Regions from separate parts of the Agaribacter flavus genome, predicted to be linked through region 1. Evidence: predicted binding sites of a transcription regulator. Region 1 holds the regulator's gene; each other region holds the start of a gene.
The links. The regulator FliA, encoded in region 1, starts transcription of late flagellar genes. The targets are predictions, from matches to a motif close to CTAAAGNTNNNNNNNNNNNNGCCGATA.
Positions count from the first base shown of each region.

Region 1 (7,415 bases):
GCTGATTTCTGTTTTTGTGGAAAAGCCTGGTGCAAAAATAAGGTTAAAGGCTTCGACATCTGACATTCTCGATGCAGAATCTGCATCCAGTACACCCCTGCTGATCGCTATCTCTTTTAGCTTTTCAGCGTCCATCCCTTTACCATCATCCGCGATAGTCAGTAGGATATGGTCGCCCTCTTGCGAGGCGGCTAATTTGACGGTTCCCATTCGAGGCTTGCCCGCCTGTTCGCGATCGTCTGGCATTTCAATACCGTGGTCAACGGAGTTTCTGACCAAGTGAACCAAAGGATCAGCCAAGGCTTCGACAAGGTTTTTGTCTAAATCCGTTTCTTCGCCTTCGAGTACCAAAGAAATTTCTTTTTTGAGTGTTCTCGCTAAGTCCCGCACAACCCGAGGAAAACGGCCAAATACTTTCTTAATTGGCTGCATCCTTGTCTTCATTACCGCGCCTTGCAAATCACCCGTTACGACATCTAAATTCGCGATGGCTTTTGACATACTCTCGTCGTTGAGGTTGATCCCTAAGCTCAACAAGCGATTTCGGACAAGCACAAGCTCACCCACCATGTTCATGATTTGATCCAAGCGTTTGGTATCGACACGCACCGTGGTTTCTGCTTGAGCAGGAGCGGGTTTATTCTCGGCTTTTTTAGCGGCAGCGGGTGCAGCCGGCTTTTTCACGTCGGCTTTCGCCGGCGCAGGCTTTTCTTCTTTCTTGACAGATTTCTTGGCGCTCGCTTTTGCTTTTGTCTCTTCCGCAGGTTTGTTTTCTGTTTGACTACTCGCTGTGTTTTTATCGCCTTTTACCTTATCGCTATCGGGCGATGACTCTGCAGGTTTTTCTGCTTTTACCGCTGGCCCTTTGCCTGTGCCATGCAAATCATCGAGTAGCGCCTCAAATTCTTCATCTGTGATTTCGTCATCAGCGCCAGCTTTGCTTGCTGCTTTGTTTTCTGCTTCAGCAGGTTTCTCACTGCCAGCATCAAAGCGACCCTCACCGTGCAGCTCGTCTAATAACGCTTCAAACTCATCGTCGGTAATATCGTCACTGTTGCTAGTAGCACTTTCAGCTTTGCTAGCTTCAGTCTGTGTATCTGTGTTATCTGTTTGAGCACTTTGTTTTTTGGCACCGGGGGCACCGTCGCCGTGTAATTCATCAAGTAGTGCTTCAAATTCATCTTCAGTAATTTCTTCGATAGATTCGTTTTCAGATTCACTTTTAGCAGGTGTCACAGAGGACGATTCCTCGACAACTGGCTCGTCAGTATCCTCTGCTTGAATTTCGTCTTGCTCTTCTTCTACTACCTCAACGGACTCAGTTTCTTCGGTGTCAAAAATGTTTTCGCCTTCTACTTCTGGCTCGCTTAACTTGTGCAGCACTTCGATGAGTTCTGCGGGCGCTGCTTCAAGTGGCTCTCTCGCCTTTACATTTTCAAACATATCGACAACAACATCGGTTGCCTGCAAAATGACATCCATCAATTCAGGAGTAAGGGTGCGTTGTCCGTTTCGCATTATATCGAATACATTTTCCGCACCGTGACAAATGTCTACAAGTTCGGTCAACGATAAAAATCCAGCGCCGCCTTTTACCGTGTGATATCCGCGAAAAATCGCGTTTAGCAAGTCTGCATCTTCTGGATTATTTTCTAAATCAACCAGTTGCTCTTGGAGTTGCTCAAGTATCTCCCCTGCTTCAACTAGAAAATCTTGTAAAATATCCTCGTCGACCTCAAATGACATTGAATGTCTCCCCTAAAATCCTAAACTAGACAACAAATCGTCAACGTCATCTTGGTTTTGCGCAACATCGTCACGACCTTCTGCGTTGAGAATTGGCCCTTCGGCTTTAACCTTATCGTCAGATTTGTCAGAAGGTTGAGCTTTATCTTTTTTGGCAGCTTGGTTTGCGTCTGTTTCTTCACTAAACGTGGCCAACATTTCGACCAAGCCATCTTCCACTTCACTCACCAACTCGATAACCCTGCGGATCACTTGCCCAGTCAGGTCTTGATAACCCTGTGCCATCAACACTTCGGTTAACATTGAGTTGAGTGACGCAGAGTCCTTTTGCGCATCGCTGAGTAGATCGTCAAGCTCGTAGCAAAGCGACTTAAATTCACCGAGTTCGATCTGACGATTCATGAGCTTTTTCCAGTTTGGAATAAGTCCAGTTAGCCTGTCGTTGAGTTGTTCGGCAAGCGGCATACTTCGCTCTACCGCATCCATAGTTGAGTTGGCCGCTTTTTCCGTCTCTTCAATGACGTACTCAAGGCGAGATTGTGCATCTGGAATGGCCGTATTTGTAATTTGTGTCAACTTTTCGTCTAACTGAAAGTTAACTAAAGAATCGTGCAGTTGACGGGTCAGTTTACCTACCTCAGAAAACAACTCTGTCGATTCTCGCAAAGACGCACTGTGAACGATATCATTTGCTGAACCAATGTCGCCGCTTTCCAAATAGGCCACAAGTTCTTTCGCTTCTTCAAGCGAAATCAAGGCAGTTTCGTTTGTCATAGCCTAAACCTCTATTAGTAATGTGCTTAGCCTAGACGTTCGAAAATCTTGTCCAGTTTCTCTTTCAGCGTTGCTGCTGTGAAAGGTTTAACTACATAACCGTTCACCCCAGCTTGCGCTGCAGCAACAATTTGTTCTTTTTTGGCTTCAGCCGTTACCATTAACACGGGTAAGTGCTTTAGCTTGTCGTCTGATCGAATCGCGCGAAGCAAGTCTATACCTTGCATGCCGGGCATGTTCCAATCGGTCACTACAAAGTCGAAATCGCCTTGTTGTAACATCGGCAACGCTGTATTGCCGTCATCTGCTTCCTGGATATTGGTAAACCCTAGATCTTTCAATAGGTTTTTAATGATTCGCCGCATTGTTGAAAAATCATCAACAACGAGGATTTTCATATTCTTATCCAAAACTACCTCCAATGTGGAATAATATTATCTGTATAACTCTATTCAGCCGTACGCCACGATTGCATTTTAGCTTTGAGCTTAAGCATCGCTTGACTGTGAATTTGACTCACTCTTGACTCACTTACTTCAAGTACTTCACCAATTTCACGTAAATTTAACTCTTCGTCGTAATACAACGATAAAACAATCGCTTCACGCTCTGGTAATGTAGTTATCGCCCGAGCCAGCGCTTTCTGAAATGATCCTTGCATCATTTCTTCAAAAGGACGGTCAGATCCCTTGGTTTCTTCGTTCGTCAATACGTCTTCAGATACGCCAAGGTCTTCAATTCCAACGAGTTTTCCGGCATTTACCTCATTCAACATTTGATGATAGCTTTGCAAAGAAACATTTAGTTTTTCTGCTACTTCGTTATCGCGCGCGTCTCTCCCCGTTTCTCTTTCGACGGTATTGATTGCTTCGGTAATGGCGCGAGAATTTTTATGCACTGAGCGCGGCGTCCAGTCTCCCTTGCGGATTTCATCTAACATCGCTCCGCGAATACGGATGCCTGCAAAGGTTTCAAAGCTCGCTCCTTTAGAGCCATCAAAATTTCGAGCCGCTTCTAATAAGCCAATCATGCCCGATTGAATCAAGTCATCTATTAACACACTAGCAGGTAACCTTGCCATCAAGTGGTGTGCAATCCTCTTAACCAGCGGCGCGTGTCTTTCGACAAGCTGATTTTTGTCTATTTGCTGTTGATATACTGTCACTTTATTACTCACTTTTGCTTACCTAGTCTTGCAAAGACACTAAATTCTCGATGAAGAACTCGAGATGCCCACCGGCTTGAATCGGCACAGGCCACGACGCGACGTTTTCCGCTAGTTGATTGATGGCTTTCGCCGCTCCAGAAGCTGGATATGCATCGACAATGGCTGTTTGCTTGCGTATCGATTTACGCACATTTTCGTCAAAGGGTACGATGCTCACTAGCTCTAAGGCTACATCGAGAAACCGCCCTGTCACCTTCGACAGTTTATTGAATAATTCTTGACCTTCGCGCTCACTCCTCACCATATTGGCGACAACTTTGAAGTTAAATACGCCGTGCTCGCGGTTGAGTATTTTTATTAGTGCATAGGCGTCAGTTAGTGAAGTTGGCTCGTCACATACTACGATAATGACGTCTTGTGCTGCCCGAGAAAAGCTGACCACCATGTCTGATATACCCGCTGCAGTATCAACCAGCAGCATATCGATAGGCGTTTGCAATTCGCCAAACGCGCGTATTAGTCCAGCGTGCTCTCTGGCACCGAGTTCTGCCATGGACTGCGTACCAGAGGTAGCCGGTGCGATTTTTACACCGTGTGGGCCTGTGACCAGTATTTCATCGAGTGTGCAATCGCCAGAAAGGACGTGTGATAAATTGCGATCCACGCGTAAACCCAGCATGACATCAACGTTTGCCAAGCCTAAATCCGCATCTAAGACCAAAACACGGGATCCGCGTTTGGCAGAGGCAATCGCCAAATTGAGGGTAAGGTTTGTTTTGCCAACGCCACCTTTACCACCGGTGACTGCGACTACTTTAATCTGTTTGGACTGATTCATTCGTCTTAAGCTACTCGCTTGATCTACCATCATAAACCACCAGCACTCGCTAGTGGATTACGCGGTTGTTGAGGCAATCCATATTTTTTATAAAGTTTAGCTGCGACAAGTGTCAGGTTACCTGAGTCAGCCAGTTTGATGTCTTCCGGAACGCGTTGACCATCTGTAACATAGCTCAATGATAAATCATTTTCAATCACAACACTCAATGCCTCGCCCAAGCTGTAACATTCGTCCAGCTTGGAGAAAATGCAACCGCGAATATCTGTGTGGCTGTATGTTTTTACTGTTTCATTTAGCACTTTGTATTGAGAGCCTGCAGGCAACACTAGATACTTTTTGATATCTACGGATAAACCATTTTCATACTCATTTAATTGCTCTATGAGTCTCGCATCTCGCTGACTGAACCCTGCTGTATCAATCAGAATTAAACGCTTATTGCGCATTTGGTAGAGAATCTGATTTAGCTCATCAGCATTTTGTGCCTTTTTCACGCTACAACCAATAATACGGCCATAGGTAGCAAGTTGCTCAAACGCTGCAATTCGGTATGTATCAATGGTTATCAGAGCAACCTGATCTGATCCATATTTTTGTGCATACTTCGCTGCCAATTTCGCAAGCGTTGTCGTTTTACCTGTGCCAGTCGGACCAACTAATGCCACGATACCCGCTTGGTTTAGTATGTCATTACTACCCACAACTAAGCGATTCGACAGCAGATTGAGCAAATACTTCCAACCTTCTTTTTCGTCAATCTGGTGAGGCAAGAAATTAATAAACTGTTGACACAGTTGCTCACTGATCCCCATACCTATTAGCTGTTCATGGAGATAATGATGTACAGGATTGTTGCGACGTTTGCGCTCTTCGGATAATTCTGAAACCTGAAACTTTAAAACATTTTTGATTGATTCTAATTCTGCTCTAATGCTGTCTAGCTGTTCTGGCTCTAATACACTCGGCGGTGGGCTTAAATTTGCCGCTTGCGTATTACCAAAATCTTCATCATCACCCAACTCACTAAAGGCGGGTGAGCGCACCATGCTGTCATCTGCTCGCAAGCTTTCTCTTAGTAAGCTTTCTCTAGCCGAAGTCGTTCTGGGTATGTTTTCTGTCGGTGTATTTTCTCTAGGTATATTGCGCGCTTGAAAGTTTGTCTGAGCTTGTTGATGGACATTCCGCGCTGTATTTTGTGTAAATTCAGTAGTGTTTGCCGCCCCCTGAAGTTTAGGTGACGCTTGCTGCATGTCTTGGGTTTGCTGCCTATTGTTCGTCTCGTAACTCTGATGAGTACTCGTTGCAAATTCGGTTTGCCCGTTAGACGTTTGCCTTTCTAACAACGCTCGCAAACTGTCATTTTCTTCATTGCCGATGATCTCACTAAAGCTAGGTTTTGCACTCAGCGGTGGTGCCGGATCGGGGTTGGCAGCAGAAGGGTCAACCGCAGCCACTAACTCTACGCCATTCGACTTCTTCTTATTTGACATTATAACCGCGTCACCACCAAGCTCATCTTTGACTTGTTTGAGCGCTTCTCGCATATCTTTGCCAAAAAAACGTCTAATTTTCATAACTTCCTCTTGAGTATGTATGGCGCGTCACTTTATTGACCTACCGATGACACTATTTTTATTTGTTTGTCATCAGGAATCTCCTGATAAGACAGCACGTGCAAACCACTGACAGATTGTTTAAAGAACCTTGCCAATACTGGTCTTAACAATCCTGAAGTTAACAATACTGCCGGTTCTCCTGCGACCTCCTGTTGCTGTGTCGCGTCGAGTAAAGACTGTTGTAATTTTTCTGCCAGGCCTGGTTCAATACCAGCGCCATCTTCACCACCTGCCTGCAGTGACTTATGCAACATCTGTTCCAAATCGGGAGCCAAGGTAATGACAGGTACTTCTTGCTCACCATTGTTTATTTCTTGTACGATCAAACGTTTCAGAGCAATACGGCATGCCGACACCAAAACTTCGGGGTCTTGGCTCTTGGGACCAAATTCACTGAGCGTTTGGACAATGGTGCGCATATCTCTAATTGGTACACCTTCAAACAATAGGGTTTGCAAGACTTTTACGACCGTACTCAAAGCAAGTACATCAGGCACTAAACCTTCAACAAGCTTAGGATGTGTTTTTTCTAACATATCCAATAGTTGTTGCACTTCCTCATGCCCCAATAACTGGTATGCATGATTGGTAAGTAATTGACTGAGATGGGTGGCAATAACTGTCGCTGTATCGACAACCGTATAACCCATGGTTTGAGCATGTTCTCTCTGGTTGGCTGGTATCCATACGGCGTCTAAGCCAAAAGCCGGATCTTTGGTAGGCGTTCCTTCAAGCGTGCCAAAAACTTGCCCAGGATTAATCGCCAATTCATTGTCATGGCTAATTTCGGCTTCGCCCACGGTGACACCCATCATCGAAATAGTGTAGTTGCTAGGTGCAAAATCTAAATTGTCACGAATATGTACCGCTGGCACTAAAAATCCTAGCTCTTGTGATAACTTCTTACGCACACCTTTAATTCGACTGAGTAGCTCTCCACCCTGAGATTTGTCCACCAATGGGATCAAGCGGTATCCCACTTCTAGACCAATTACGTCTACGGGTTGCACGTCATCCCAAGTCAGCTCCTTCACATCCTGTGCTTCGGTATTTACATCGGGTAAGGTCTGTACTTTAGCCGCATCCTCTGCCAGTTTTTTCGCTTGCCAATCTCTATAAAAAGCATAGCCGCCGGCTGCAGCAGAAAAACTTAAAAACGCAAAATGAGGCATACCCGGCACAATGCCCATAACAAATAGAATGGCTGAAGTGATGTACAACGCTTGTCTGTTCGAGAGTTGCTCGCGGATCTCGTCGCCCATTTCTTGGC
Region 1 covers NZ_JBHRSW010000004.1:456,997-464,411, forward strand. The annotation lists gene ACFOHL_RS02045 (chemotaxis protein CheA) at 1-1,746, opposite strand, end outside; gene ACFOHL_RS02050 (protein phosphatase CheZ) at 1,759-2,520, opposite strand; gene cheY (chemotaxis response regulator CheY) at 2,547-2,930, opposite strand; gene ACFOHL_RS02060 (RNA polymerase sigma factor FliA) at 2,969-3,697, opposite strand; gene ACFOHL_RS02065 (MinD/ParA family protein) at 3,708-4,559, opposite strand; gene flhF (flagellar biosynthesis protein FlhF) at 4,556-6,103, opposite strand; gene flhA (flagellar biosynthesis protein FlhA) at 6,136-7,415, opposite strand, start outside.

Region 2 (7,415 bases), on a different contig from region 1:
TTGAGGTAATGGCGTAATGCGAAATATCTTTATCAAAATCATGTGAGAAGTCATAACTAAGTTTTGCTTGTAAGTCTTCATTTAACAGCCACAAACCTTGATCCGTGGATACAAGCACATCTGACTCATTTAGGATTTCGATATCATATACGGCTTGAGCCTTTGGTATTTCGGCACGATTAAATAATGGCCGCTGATGGTTAACAATATATAAGCCAGTATCTAGTGTGCCGTAAAATATTGTTCCGTCTTTCCCTTGAAAAATTTTCAGTACGTTTTTATCTTTTACTATTGTGATAACTTGGTTGCGTTTAATAGAGTGAAAATCCTCCTGAACTAAGTTGATGCCCTTTGAGCTTGCCACCCAAATAACCCCTGTGTTTAGTTGAATGAGGTCGTTTACTTGTGGACTCAATAGTCCTTGTTGAACAGATAAGTTTCGAATGCTTTGAGGCAAATGTGACTTATCAAACGTGATCTGAAATACCCCACTATTGCTACTTCCTGCCCAAATACGTCCTGCCTTGTCTATTATGATACGCGTCAGACTTTTGTTATTTAAAAGAGGTGGGAGCCATTCTTTAGTTTGGGAGTTGAAGCGATGTAAACCGGTTTTACTGCTCAGATACACAATATTGTTTTTGCTCACTACATCAGTTGTGTCAACTGCGTCACTGACTAAGCGAATGTGCATGGTTTTGTCAGTGTTAGTGTCAGTGTTTGGTGTGCCGATAAACAGCCCTTTATTGGTACCAATCCAAAGATGACTTTTTTCGTCAAAGTACAAAGCTCTCACTACAATAGAGGCTTGCTCGGTATTTGCTTGCGGCAATGGAATACTTTCCAGCTGTCCGCTGTTGGCATCTAGCTTGTCTAAGCCTGCCATAGTGGCAATCCAAAGATCATTGGATTGTTTATGTATTGTGAGGTCGTAAACTAAGTTACCCGAAAGCTTATTCCTCAAGCTGGGAATGTCGTCGATTGAGATTAGCTCTTTGCCGTTAAACTTGTCGATTCCCGCTTGTGTCCCCAACCATAAGTTGCCATGAATATCCTGAGCAATGCTTGTTACCGATATTTGCGACAACCCATCTTGGATACCTATGTTTCTGGTTTGAAAGTTTGATGTTGAAGCGAATGAAAAACTTGACGTGAATAAGGCAGTGAAAAGCAGCAAGCGCTTGACATAAAAACGCCATATGTGTTGTTCGAGAGAATACAGCTTTTTCGCTATCAACCAATATCTCACTAATCTTGATTAATGATTGTATAAAAAACGATCAGTTTGAGAATGGTATGATTAAAGTGAGGTAAGTACAAACCTTTCAAAATATAAGGCGATTATATCAAGGGAGGGCGCTTAGACGCTTATCCCTTTGCTGCTGGCGTCGCCGGTGGTGCGTCCAGCTTTATCATAGGTCATACTCTCTCGAGCTCGAAGTTCTAACATCGTATTGCGTAAATGTACGAGTTTGAGCTGCCCTTGTTCTACTGACTTTGCATTGATTTGGGTGAGATATTTGCACTCTTCTAAAGTACTTTTGCAAAGCTCAAGAAGCTCATTACACGCATTATCAACACTGTTGCCCGTGTCGACAGTTCTTTTATATAGTATTTCGACAGCTTGGTCTTGAGATTCAATCTGGCTGAGTAAGCTCTCTTTTTTAGTAAGAAGCTGCATCAGGGTTTCTGGCTCTCGAGACGATATCAAGTGTAACTCTTGCTCGAGTGTTGCTTTTAAGTCATTCAACAATTCTGATTGCTTACTGATTGCGTTTTCTAAGCTGCTCGCCATAAATCCTTCCTAGCATACTGCCTTGTCTTGAGCGTAGTTCAATAGTGTAAACTACGCTTTTACGCCTAATATTTGCGCTTCAAGCACTGCTATTTTCTTTGCTAATGCTTCTGGGTTTACGCGGTACTCACCATCTGAAATAGCTTTCTTCAAGCGTTCAACCTTTTCTTGATTAACCGGCGCTTCAGAGCCTTTTTTCTGAACACTAGTCAATTGTTGCGCAGATTGTGTTAACGAAACAGAATCTTGCTTAGGTGCAGACGCTGCTTGGTTAGTATTTGCAACTGATGCAGAAGACGTTTGCCCTTGCGCTTGTTGTTGCGCGAGCTTTTGCGCTTCCAGCTGCGGTTTTGCAGTATTGTTTATATTGTTTATTGCCATAATAAGTTCACCACCAAATTATTACCTCTGTACTGGGTATCGGCCATAGCTAAAAAAACTTTAGTACCAAAACTGACATTTTTTTGTCGTTTTTTCAATTGCCTTTATCTCATACGATTGAATTAGCACTAAACGTGCCACACTGGTCTTACACTCAGATATTTACTTCGACTTGTGTACTTGTCACAACACGAGCATTGATCTGCCTTGAAGATGAGGTATTCTCTACTCGTATAGTCTCGCCTACCACGCCGTCCTCCAATGCAATGCCGCTTGTTTTTACCGCCAGTCCGCCCACATTTGCACTCACGGTAATGCGATCGCCTTTGCAGACAAAGCAGAGCATATTACTGGTTATGATTGTCCCTTCACGTACTCTGCGCTTGAGCCTGGCACCAATCAGCATGTCGGGTACAGCATAAGTCGACCCTCTTAAACGACTTTTATCTATATCGGCAGGAGTCAGGTTATTTTCAGATAATATTGCGCCAGGGCTCAAGGCACCAGAAGATACTATGACTGTTTGCTTCCTTTTTATGGTCACATGCACATAGGTGAACCAGTTCAAATGGCGGCATTCCACTTTTACGGGTACGGACGAAAGCCTAGTGTCGTAATTATTGGTAGAAAAAACATACCTTTCTTCACAGTCGGGAAGAGGGATGCGAGGATCGAGTTTTTTTACTTCTACATGAATGTCATCGTCCGACCCGTCAATGAGTGCTCGAATGACGAATTCTTCCACTTCAACGCGGATTTTTTCTGCTTTGTCGGTGCTCGCGGTAGCATCATGCATAAAAATCAAAAATAAAGTAAAGACAAGCACAGTTGATGTCGATAACTTCATACAAAGGTGCAATTGCATAAGCTTTCCTCAATAGGTAGTTCGATGACAGTTGAGCCATAAAGCCAAAATTTTGGCTATTATTAACGTATTCATCTTGCGTTTTGGTTATCAACTTGATCAACGCAACTTTCATGCCGTATTAATTTTCGGAGGCCATATGTCGGGTATAATGGATTCGGTTAACCAGCGCACGCAGTTGGTAGGGCAAAACAGATTGGAGCTGCTATTATTTAGGCTCAACTCAAATCAACGTTTTGGTATCAATGTGTTTAAAGTCCGTGAAGTGCTGCAATGCCCTGCACTCACGTCTATACCAAAACTTAATAGCCTAGTTAGAGGTGTTGCACACATACGTGGGCAAACCATTTCTGTTATCGATTTATCCATGGCAACAGGAGGCGCTCCGATTGAAGATTTGGCCTCAGCTTTTATTATCATTGCTGAATACAATCGGTCGGTTCAAGGTTTCCTTGTTGGCTCAGTAGAGCGCATTATCAATACTAACTGGGATGCTATTATGCCGCCGCCTCAGGGTACAGGTAAAGCCAGTTATTTAACCGCTGTAACCGAAGTAGACAAAGAGTTGATTGAAATTCTCGACGTCGAAAAAATCCTAAACGAGATTTCACCCCTTTCGGCTGACGTCAGCCAAGAGTTAGCAGACAATGTCGATGTGTCTAAAAGTGATGGCAAAATTATATTTATCGCTGATGACTCTTCGGTGGCTAGAAATCAAGTAAAAAAAGCACTTACGACTCTGGGCCTAGAGATAGAATCCGCGAAAAATGGCTTAGAGGCACTCAAGCGTCTTAAAGAAATTGCAGAAGAGACCGGTGATGTGACAGACAAAGTGGGTGTATTGGTATCTGATATTGAAATGCCTGAGATGGATGGCTACACACTGACAGCAGAAATAAAAAATACACCAGAACTCGCACGCTTACATGTGGTATTGCATACCTCACTAAGTGGTGTGTTTAATCAGGCAATGGTACAGAAAGTTGGCGCTGATGATTTTATTGCTAAGTTCCATCCAGACGAGTTAGCAGGCGCGGTGCAAAAATGGTTACAAACTGACTTGAAGGCAAAATAAATTGCAAAATGAAATTTCAGAGCGCGCATACTCGGATTTTGCTGCGTTTCTAAAAAACAAGTTAGGGATAACGCTGGGTGAAAACAAACAATATCTCGCCAAAAGCCGCTTATCTATCGCGATGCGAGAGTTTGACTTTGATGACGTAAACAAATTCATCGAAGCCATACTTCGCGGGCATAACCGCTCAATGGTCGAACGAGCACTAGAATCGATGACAACGAATGAGACGTTTTGGTTTAGGGATGTTTATCCCTTTGAAAACCTTAAGCAAAGTATCTTGCCTAAGATTGCGAAAACTAAACGCAGTATTCGCATTTGGAGTGCCGCATGCTCTCATGGACAAGAAGCATACAGTATTGCCATGACTTTATTAGAATACAATCGCCTTAATCCTAGTCTGGCATTCACGAATATGGAAATATTGGCATCTGACATTTCAGACGCAGTGCTCAACACGGCAAAAGCCGGAATATACGATGAACTGTCTGTGTCAAGGGGCTTATCTGCTGAAATGAAGAGCAAGTATTTCAGTCACAATGCTGATAATACTTGGACAATTAAACCGGAAGTTAAGCGACTCGTTACTTTTAAAAAACAGAACTTGTTAGAGAGTTACAGCAGTCAAGGGAGTTTTGACCTTGTTTTTTGTCGAAATGTCTTGATATATTTTGACGACAAAGACAAGGCAAACATCCTGCAAAAAATTTCCGCCCAGTTGCCTGTTGGGGGTATTGTAGTACTTGGTGCTGCGGAGTCGATTCCGAGTAAACAGGACAATTTTAAAATGGAAAAACTGCCACAAGGCCTTTACTACGTGAAGCAATAGCTTTAACGCAGCATTTCCAATCAAAGTATTCCATTCTCAATTACATTTCTGGCATAGGCTTTGCTGACAGGTTACTCATAAGCATTAACAGTGAGTAATCTGATGGCAATAAGTTTAGACAGGCTCGTAGGCTTTCATCACAAAGCGCTGCAAATTCGTTCTGACAAAATGGAAGTGATCGCAGGTAACTTGGCCAACGCAAATACCCCAGGCTACAAAGCTCGCGACATAAATTTTCAGCAAGCAATGAAATCCGCACAGTACGGACAAACTAAACTTACCACGACTCACGAAAAACATATCGAAGCTAGCAAGCAATCGCAGTTTGATATCGACTTCCGTATTCCAGACCAGCCAGATACAGGGGATGGGAATACGGTCGATGTGCAAAAAGAACGAAACGCCTTTTTGGAAACAGGTATGCGCTACCAATCAGGTTTGACTTTGCTTAGTGGTAAGTTTAGCGGCATGAAAAAAGCCCTTAGCAGTGGAGGTCAATAGCCATGAGTTTATTTAATGTAATGAACATTTCTTCAACGGGTATGGCGGCAGAGAATGTCCGTCTGAATACGACGGCGAGTAATATTGCCAATGCAAATAGTGTCAGTAGCAGTTATGAAGACACTTATAAAGCGCGTCATCCCGTTTTTGCAGCTGCCTTAGATAAAGCATCGCATGACATGACAAAAGGAGTGGGGGTGGATGTATTGGGTGTGGTTGAAAGTGAACGTCCCTTGCAAATTGAATACGCCCCACACAACCCAAAGGCCGATGAAAATGGCTACATTTATAAACCCAACGTGAACATTGTCGAAGAAATGGCAGACATGATGTCGGCATCTAAAGCGTATGAAACAAATGTACAAATTGCCGATACGACCAAGCGAATTTTCCAACGCGTATTGCAACTCGGTCAATCTAGATAAGCGCTTTGCTGATTAGAGGATAAATTAATGAACGTACTTGAACAGCGCAGTATAGGTCAGGATTTATATTGGAATACGGAACCAGAAATCCCTGTATCAGATGGCTCAGAGCAAACTCTCAAGCAGGAAGACTTCTTTGCGCTTTTGACCGAACAATTAGCTAATCAGGATCCAACAAAACCTGTGGACAACGATCAAATGGTTGCGCAAATGACTTCGTTTACAACAGCAGACGGTATCTCTCAATTAAATGAGCAATTCACTGCTTTTGCGGCTTCTATGACCTCAAACCAAGCCCTGCAAGCGTCTAGTCTTATTGGGCAAAGTGTGCTTGTGACAGGCAATATTGGTCATAGAGGGACAGAATCAGAGGGTATCTCGGGTGTTATCATTAACGAAGATACTTCTCAAAACACAGAAATACAGGTACTTGATTCGGCTGGTTCGGTTGTGCGAACCATCGATATTGGTACCCAAGCGCCCGGTAATATTTCTTTTAACTGGGACGGCACAGACAACAACGGCAATATTTTGCCACCTGGTGACTACGCCATTCAAGTGCAGGGTAACGTGTTTGGTGAAGCCACCGCTTTACCTACCGCAATCAATCGACACGTCGATAGTGTCAGCATGAGTGGCGCAGGTCAGGGAATCGTTCTCAATTTAGATGGTGATGTAAGCATTAAGCTCGAAGACGTCATCGAAATCGGTAATTCATAGGAGATAAGGCATGTCTTTTAATATAGCGCTAAGTGGTGTATCTGCTTCTCAAAGGGATTTAGATACTACAGCGAACAATATAGCTAACGTCAATACAGTTGGTTTTAAAGAGTCGCGTGCTGAATTTGGTGATGTTTATGCTGCTTCGCTGTTGTCAGCAGGCAGAACAAAAGTTGGTGATGGTGTACTTACCCAAGAAGTCTCACAACAGTTTTCGCAAGGAGCCTTAAATTTTACGAGTAACGCACTCGATATGGCGATTACGGGAAATGGCTTTTTTGCGACAATACCAGAAATTACCTCTCGCGATTTTTCATTCACTCGTGCAGGGCAATTTAAATTAGACAATAACAACTTTGTGGTCAATTCTGTAGGCGACAACCTACTAGGCTTCCCTGTTAACCCCGATGGTACTTCAGCTTCTGTAGCATTAAGTACAACTGTGCCCGTCCGTATTCCAGATTCATCTGGATCACCGACACAAACATCAGAAGTTGATATGCGCTTCAATTTACCAGCGGGTGACGCAGGTAAAGTGGCTGCCGATTTCGATCCTTCTGACCCACTCACCTACAATGCGGCGACATCCGTGACTGTTTACGACTCTCTGGGTGATTCGCATGTAATGACCTATTATTTTATCAAGGACAATGCGCCTGGTGCTGTAAATGAATGGTTCGTAGCGACAGCAGTAGATGATCAACTGGTTGATGTGACCAATAGCGATGGCTCAGATGCAGACCCAGCTACTGCAACTAATACATTAGGTTCGGCTTCAGGCAATCCTGTTACCGCAGCGAAGATGATATTCAGTGAGGGCGGTG
Region 2 covers NZ_JBHRSW010000015.1:28,864-36,278, reverse strand. The annotation lists gene ACFOHL_RS09615 (ligand-binding sensor domain-containing diguanylate cyclase) at 1-1,237, opposite strand, end outside; gene flgN (flagellar export chaperone FlgN) at 1,361-1,795, opposite strand; gene flgM (flagellar biosynthesis anti-sigma factor FlgM) at 1,847-2,176, opposite strand; gene flgA (flagellar basal body P-ring formation chaperone FlgA) at 2,331-3,041, opposite strand; gene ACFOHL_RS09595 (chemotaxis protein CheV) at 3,181-4,116, shown strand; gene ACFOHL_RS09590 (CheR family methyltransferase) at 4,118-4,945, shown strand; gene flgB (flagellar basal body rod protein FlgB) at 5,048-5,446, shown strand; gene flgC (flagellar basal body rod protein FlgC) at 5,449-5,871, shown strand; gene flgD (flagellar hook assembly protein FlgD) at 5,899-6,591, shown strand; gene flgE (flagellar hook protein FlgE) at 6,602-7,415, shown strand, end outside.
Region 2: flgM (flagellar biosynthesis anti-sigma factor FlgM) is a predicted target of FliA. The motif match lies at 2,214-2,240, and genes of this name have one in related genera.

Region 3 (7,415 bases), on a different contig from region 1:
GAACTACAGAACGTACTGTACCGTCAACATCTTTGATTTCGGCCGTAATATTGACGAAACCAGCATCACCCAAAGGCAAACCAGCATTTGCAGATACAACAAAATTGTCGCCGTCACCTTCGAACGTCGAACCATATCTAGCTTGAACTTCGAAGCCCTCAGCATTGTCTTTTAGAATAAAGTTCAAAACACCTGCAATAGCATCAGAACCATACTGTGACGAAGCGCCATCACGTAAAACCTCAACTTGCTTTAATGCCATTGAAGGAATGGCAGAGATATCCACGCCTTGCGCGCCATCAGAAATACCACCACCTAAAAAGGAGATGATTGAACCGCGGTGACGTCTCTTACCGTTAACCAATACCAGTACGTTGTCTGGCGACAAACCACGTAAGTTAGCAGGACGCACGATTGTTGCTGCGTCACTTATAGGCTGTGTGTTTACATCAAACGAAGGTACTGAAGTACGCAATAAATCTTGCACATCAGTTGATGAATTTTGTCTAAATTCTACACCGCCAATGACATCAACAGGCACAGGTGAATCTGCAGCAGAACGATTTGTTACACGCGTGCCGGTAACAATAATATTTTCGGTTTGTGATTCTTCTGCGTTATCTTGAGCTAAGGCGGGTACTGCGATAGTCATTGTACTGACTGCTGAAGCAGCCAAGACACCACTGATTGCCTTAGTGAGTTTTGACATAGAGGTTTTCATGATTTTTTCCCGGTTATTTATTATTCTGTAATATGGCAAGGTTATATTTGTTTTGGTTTGCCATATCGCCAATATGAAATTGACTAGAGGCTGTTTATCTTGATTGATTCTTTTTGTTGGCTCTAAAATTGGATAAAACAAGGCGTAGTTGGTGCAGTTTGGTGGTTCCAAATAAGCCAACTACAACGAAGTACTATCCAATTTTAGAGCCAACAAAAAGAATCAATCAAAATAAACAGCCTCTATTATCTTTATATAGATCAATACGATAAAAAACAAATGATTTATAAGATAAATACCTCCATTTGCGACAAACAGCGGCAATCGCATGCTCAGATTCATCTTTTGGTAATACAAGGGCTTTACGCTTCCGTTTTAATTTTTTTACTCGGTATGCCGCGTTACCGCAAATATCGATATGCAAGCTGGAGTCACTTTTGCGTAAATTAAATCAACTCATCTTTGTTATTTTGCTTAGCCATTATTCCTTCACCTTATGGGCTTTCGACATCATTGCCCATCGTGGTGCATCTGGCTTTTTACCCGAACATACCAAAGAAGCGCTGGTGCTCAGTTATATGCAAGGTGCCGACTACATTGAGCAAGATTTGGTCGCGACCAAAGATGAGCAACTCATTGTATTGCACGATATCCATTTAGAAACCGTGACAAATGTTGAACTGCTTTACCCTAGCAGAAAACGCAGCGACGGCAGATACTATGTGATTGATTTTACGCTAAAAGAATTAAGGAGATTGCAAGTTCACGAAAGAACCGACGCAAATGGCAAGCGGGTGTTTCCTGAGCGTTATGCCGGTTCAGGGTACTTTAGTATTGCTACATTTGAAGAGCACATCGAATTAATAAAAGAATTAAACAAACGATTTGGCACAAACACAGGGTTTTATCCCGAGATCAAATCCCCCGAATTTCACCTAAGTGAGGGTATAGACATAACCAAAATCACTCTGGATGTACTCAACAAACATGGATTAAATAGCCGTGAGGCCAATATTTATGTGCAATGCTTTTACCCGCCAAGCTTGAAACGCATTAGACAAGAGTTCAAGAGTAAGGTGAAGCTGGTGCAGTTATTGGCCGAGAATGATTGGCAAGAATCTTCAGCCAATTATGACGCCTTGAAATCACAACAGGGTATTGAAGAAGTGGCACAATACGCTGATGGCATTGGCCCGTGGCTACCACAAATTTTTGAAGATGGGCATGGTAAACCCAAAGCCTTGTTAAACTATGCTAAAGCAGCGCAGCTGACTATTCACCCATACACGTACAGACAAGATGCCTTATTTGGCAACATGTCTGACGAAGCGTATTTTAATCGGATACGAAGCAGCGGCGTTGACGGCCTATTCACCGACCATATACTCCCATTTATGAAGCTAGATAAGGTGCCTTAGGATTTTGCCATCCTAATAACCACACGTCGGTTTTTAGCTCGATCCAATTGGGTGTCGTTGGGAGAAATATGGCGCTTTTCGCCATAGCCATTTACGTCAATTCTATCACTGTCGACACCCATCGAAGCAAAGTAATCTCTAATCTCATTCGCGCGTTTTATAGAGAGTTGTTCATTTGCCCAACTGCCACCATAGCTGTCCGTAAATCCTGAGACAAGCACTAAGTCGAGAGCCAAATCTTCTTTTAAATACTCACCAATCATATCCAACCGACGCTGAGAATACTTAGTCAATTCAGCACTATTCTTTTTATAACTAAGCACCGTGTACGCAATATCTTCAAAGCTAAAAGGCAGTAAGTTGCTAATACAGTTAGAAAAGCTTTGGTATAGCGGTTCAAAGTTACCCGCATTTAAGCCTACGGCAACTTGATCATTTGGATTTAACCAGTCTTGATACAAGATCGTCGGGAAAAAACCTTTTTCCAGCTCAGTTAACATCTGCCAAGCTGCCTCCTCAGGAAGATCGGCATCGTATTGTTTACGCAAATCCATATTCGCTAGACGCCGCGCTGCTACGCCTGGCATCCACGATGGTGGCTTGGAGTATAATGTTGCGGTGTCATACTTTCCGGGTAACCTTTTCATATCTAAGGTAAACTCTAGATTAAGTTGTTTTGACGCTTCAGACACAAATTGCGCTTGTCCATAGCCTGGTATATCGTGACTCAATTCACACACCAACCTTGTTTGTGTAGACATCGTCCAAGTCGACTCATCAATTTGCGCGATATATTCTCGCATATTAGCATTTGCATGATTCGCATAATTTGTAAAAGCCGCTCCAACAAACAGAATAAAAGCACTTAAGTATTTATTTGCCGTTGAAATGTCAGATACGAAGATTTTTGTCATGTTTTTTGTCATAATACGGTCTGTCTATATGAGTAAGATATCGGCAAAAATTCAACAAAACTTAATGCCCATATTCTATGATTTGTTGACCCTAGGCTCTTACGTGCCTAACTAAAGCGATCGTAGCGCAATTACTAAGTAGACAATATTTTCTGCAAGGAACCTAACTACAATAATGCCAACTTCCTCTTTTCAATTGAAAGACAGATTCAGAGGCTATTTCCCTGTAATCATTGATGTCGAAACTGCGGGTTTTAATGCTAATACAGATGCTATATTGGAAATTGCCGCTATCACCTTAAAAATAAAAGACAATGCCTTTGTAATGGATGAGTGCTTCCATGAGCATGTTGTGCCATTTGAAGGTGCCAATATCGAAAAGGCGGCCATAGAGTTCAACGGTATCGATCCTTTTTGCGCCTTGCGTGGCGCTAAAGCAGAAGATATGGTGTTTAAAGAATTGTGCAAGTTTATACGCAAAGCTCAAAAAAAGTCAGACTGCCAGCGAAGTGTCATCGTGGCTCACAACGCTACTTTCGATCAAGGTTTTGTCAATGCGGCAATCGAGCGCCACAATATAAAGCGCTCCCCTTTCCATCCTTTCGTTTCTTTTGATACCACGTCTTTAGCGGCAATGAGTGTTGGACAAACGGTATTGGTTAAAGCATGCCAAGCAGCAGGAATTAGCTTTGATCAAAATGAAGCGCATTCCGCTTTGTACGACACGCAGAAAACCGCAGAATTATTTTGCTATATGATTAACCGCTACCAAAGTTTGGGTGGGTGGCCATAATGGCTGTTTATCGCTTTGCTATTAAAGAATACAACATAGCCGGATTAAACTATGTTGAGTAGGGGCTTCTAGAATCAAAATTTGTTTTTCATGGACGAAAAACTAAAGCGTATATGGATATACTTGCAGCGTTTTTGATGCTAGCAGACCCTACTCAGCCTAATTCAGCGCAATACAATTCCGCCGTAAAGAAAATAATAATTATTCGCAAAAAAGAACAAAAGTGGCTTGCACTAAGTGTGAATAACAACTATTATCATTTGCAATGATATTTATTAGGAAGCGATAATGTTTGTTTGCATGTGTTACGGCATCACAGATTCACAAATTGAAAAAGCGGTACGTGAAGACGGTATCGGCAATATGCGCGAACTAAAAGCCAAACTAGGTCTCGGCAGTCAATGTGGATCGTGTGTTGAAATGGCTCAAGATATCATCGATACGACTATTGTAGGCGAATCATTGTTTAAAAATGTTGGATAAATTCACGCCCGATTATCTCAGGCGCTTATCAATAAAATTATTCTGCTTCTGACGCTGCTTCTTTTATCAAGGTTTGCAATTCACCTTGTTGAAACATCTCTAAAATAATATCACAGCCGCCAATCAATTCTCCCTTGACCCATAACTGAGGAAAAGTTGGCCAATCGGCATACTTAGGTAATTCCGCACGGATATCCGGATTTTGCAATATGTCAACATACGCAAACTGCTCTCCGCACGACATCAGTGCTTGTGAAGCCTGAGAAGAAAAGCCACAACTTGGCAACTTAGGCGAACCTTTCATGTATAACAACACTGGGTTTTCACTAATTTGCTCTTTAATCTTATCTATTGTTTCCATATTTTTCGCCTTCTAAATCGATAAATTCACAGTTGTGATAACTGTCTGTAAGGTAAGGCCAGCAATGATGAATATCAAGGCGATTTAACAAAATAAAAGATATATCTCATAACCGGTGATCTAGATAACTAGAAAAACAGAAAAAACAGTACTAGATGAAAAACTTATAAGCGTAAGGGTTTAAAAATTAACGACAAACCCCTACTCTCTAGTAGCTTAGAAAACACTTATACTTAATGGAGAAAACACATGGCTTTTGAGTTACCCGCATTACCGTACGAAAAAAATGCATTGGAACCACATATTTCGGCTGAAACGCTTGAATTTCACCACGGTAAACATCACGCCACGTACGTGACTAAACTAAACGGTTTAATCGAAGGAACTGAACTTGCAGATAAGTCCTTAGAAGAGATTGTTAAAACAAGTGACGGCGGTGTATTCAACAATGCTGCACAAATCTGGAATCACACCTTTTACTGGAATAGCTTAAGCCCCAACGGTGGCGGTGAGCCTACTGGCGATGTTGCAGACGCTATCAACGCCAAGTGGGGATCATTTGCTGAGTTTAAAGCTGCGTTCAATGATAAAGCGGTAAACAATTTTGGTTCAAGCTGGACTTGGTTAGTAAAAACAGCAGATGGTAGTTTAGATATCGTTAACACAAGCAATGCTGGCACACCAATCACTGAAGAAGGTGTCGTACCTCTTATCACCGTTGATTTGTGGGAGCACGCTTACTACATCGATTATCGCAATGTTCGTCCAAACTACCTAGAAGGTTTCTGGTCGCTTGTAAATTGGGATTTTGCTGCTGAGAACTTCTCTGCATAAGTGTTTGCAAACAGAATCAGCTAAAAACATTATCTTTTTGTAGGCGTCTACAATAAACAAATGTAACGCAATGTATGCTAAAGGCAGTGTATCGTCACTGCCTTTTTTGTATGTAGGCTGAACTTGGATTAAACAGAAACGACAAAAATAAAAAGCAATAGCTTGCTCCAAAGTTAAGTTTAACTCTTGCTAAATGCCAGTAAATCATTCCCAGTTAATTGATATCCAATCCACTCATTTTTTGGCTTTGCGCCAATCGAATCATAGAAGTCAATGGACGGTGTATTCCAATCAAGTACACTCCACTCAAAGCGACCACATCCTTGTTCTACAGCTATATTCGCAAGGTGTTTGAGCAGCAATTTGCCCGCTCCACAGCCTCTGAATTTTGGAGAAACGTATAAATCCTCTAAGTACAAGCCATTTTTACCTAACCAGGTGGAATAATTGTAAAAATACACAGCGAATCCAATTGCTTTGCCCGCTTGCTCACATATAAGTGCTGACACACTTGAGTTTGCACCAAACATAGATGTTTCGATATCGCGAACAGTGGCCTTTACCTCATGCTCTGCTTTTTCGTAAATAGCAAGTTCGGTGATAAAATGATGAATTAAAGCAGCATCGTTTATGTTTGCTTGTCTAATATTTAGTTTTGTCAAAGTACATTACGCCTTGAATTTATTTAGGTTATTTATAGAAGCTATTGCAGCCATAACATATCAGCTCTTGTGAGAACAATGAATAGAAAACAACGCAAAATTATTCTGTTTAACAAGCCCTATTTGGTCTTAACGCAATTTACCGATCAACAAGGGCGCGCAACCTTAAAAGACTATATCAATATACCCAACATCTATGCGGCAGGACGTCTAGATAGAGATAGCGAGGGCTTGTTAATACTCACAGATGATGGAAAACTAGCCAATCAACTCACCCACCCGAAGAAAAAGACCAGTAAGACTTATTGGGTACAAGTCGAGGGACAGCCCAATGAGGACGCTCTGCAAGCACTACGAAAGGGGCTTGACTTAAAAGATGGCAGAACCTTACCAGCAAAAGTAAGTGTTATCGACGAGCCAGCTGTGTGGCCGAGAACCCCTCCCATACGTGAACGACAGTCCATACCGACGACTTGGCTATCCATCACCATCACCGAAGGGCGTAATCGACAGGTAAGGCGAATGACTGCGCATATTGGGCACCCAACTCTTCGCTTGATAAGATACCGCATTGGTAGCTGGACAATAGACGGTATCGAAAATGGCAGCTATTCGGTCATCGAATAACGATACCTTCCGCATACTTTTTTGCTATAATTCGCGCTCAAAAATTTTAGTCAGCATCGAGTACCCCGTTTTACATGAATAACAGCCACTTAACAGAGCCACTTGAGGACAACGAAAACAACGCCGACATCAAGGTTATCGTTGGTATGTCGGGCGGTGTAGATTCTTCTGTATCAGCGCTTTTACTTAAACAACAGGGCTATCAGGTCGAAGGCCTGTTCATGAAAAACTGGGAAGAAGATGACAATGACAAGTACTGCGCAGCTGCAGAAGATTTAGCGGATGCCCAAGCCATTGCCGACAAACTTGGCATCAAGCTTCATCGTATCAACTTTGCAGCGGAATACTGGGACAATGTATTCGAGTATTTTTTGGAAGAATACAAAGCGGGTCGTACACCCAATCCCGACATCATGTGCAATAAAGAAATCAAGTTTAAAGCCTTTTTAGAATTTGCAGCAGAAGACTTAGGTGCCGACTATATTGCAACTGGGCACTACGTGCAGCGCCGCTTAGTTGACGGCCAATGGCAAATGATACGCGGTTTAGATAACAACAAGGATCAGAGCTATTTTTTGTATACTCTGAGTCACGCTCAAGTT
Region 3 covers NZ_JBHRSW010000005.1:193,869-201,283, forward strand. The annotation lists gene ACFOHL_RS02975 (TonB-dependent receptor plug domain-containing protein) at 1-721, opposite strand, end outside; gene glpQ (glycerophosphodiester phosphodiesterase) at 1,159-2,139, shown strand; gene ACFOHL_RS02985 (flagellar protein MotY) at 2,136-2,942, opposite strand; gene rnt (ribonuclease T) at 3,229-3,846, shown strand; gene ACFOHL_RS02995 ((2Fe-2S)-binding protein) at 4,135-4,329, shown strand; gene ACFOHL_RS03000 (Grx4 family monothiol glutaredoxin) at 4,367-4,690, opposite strand; gene ACFOHL_RS03005 (Fe-Mn family superoxide dismutase) at 4,940-5,524, shown strand; gene ACFOHL_RS03010 (GNAT family N-acetyltransferase) at 5,704-6,186, opposite strand; gene ACFOHL_RS03015 (pseudouridine synthase) at 6,265-6,813, shown strand; gene mnmA (tRNA 2-thiouridine(34) synthase MnmA) at 6,888-7,415, shown strand, end outside.
Region 3: ACFOHL_RS02985 (flagellar protein MotY) is a predicted target of FliA. The motif match lies at 3,092-3,118, and genes of this name have one in related genera.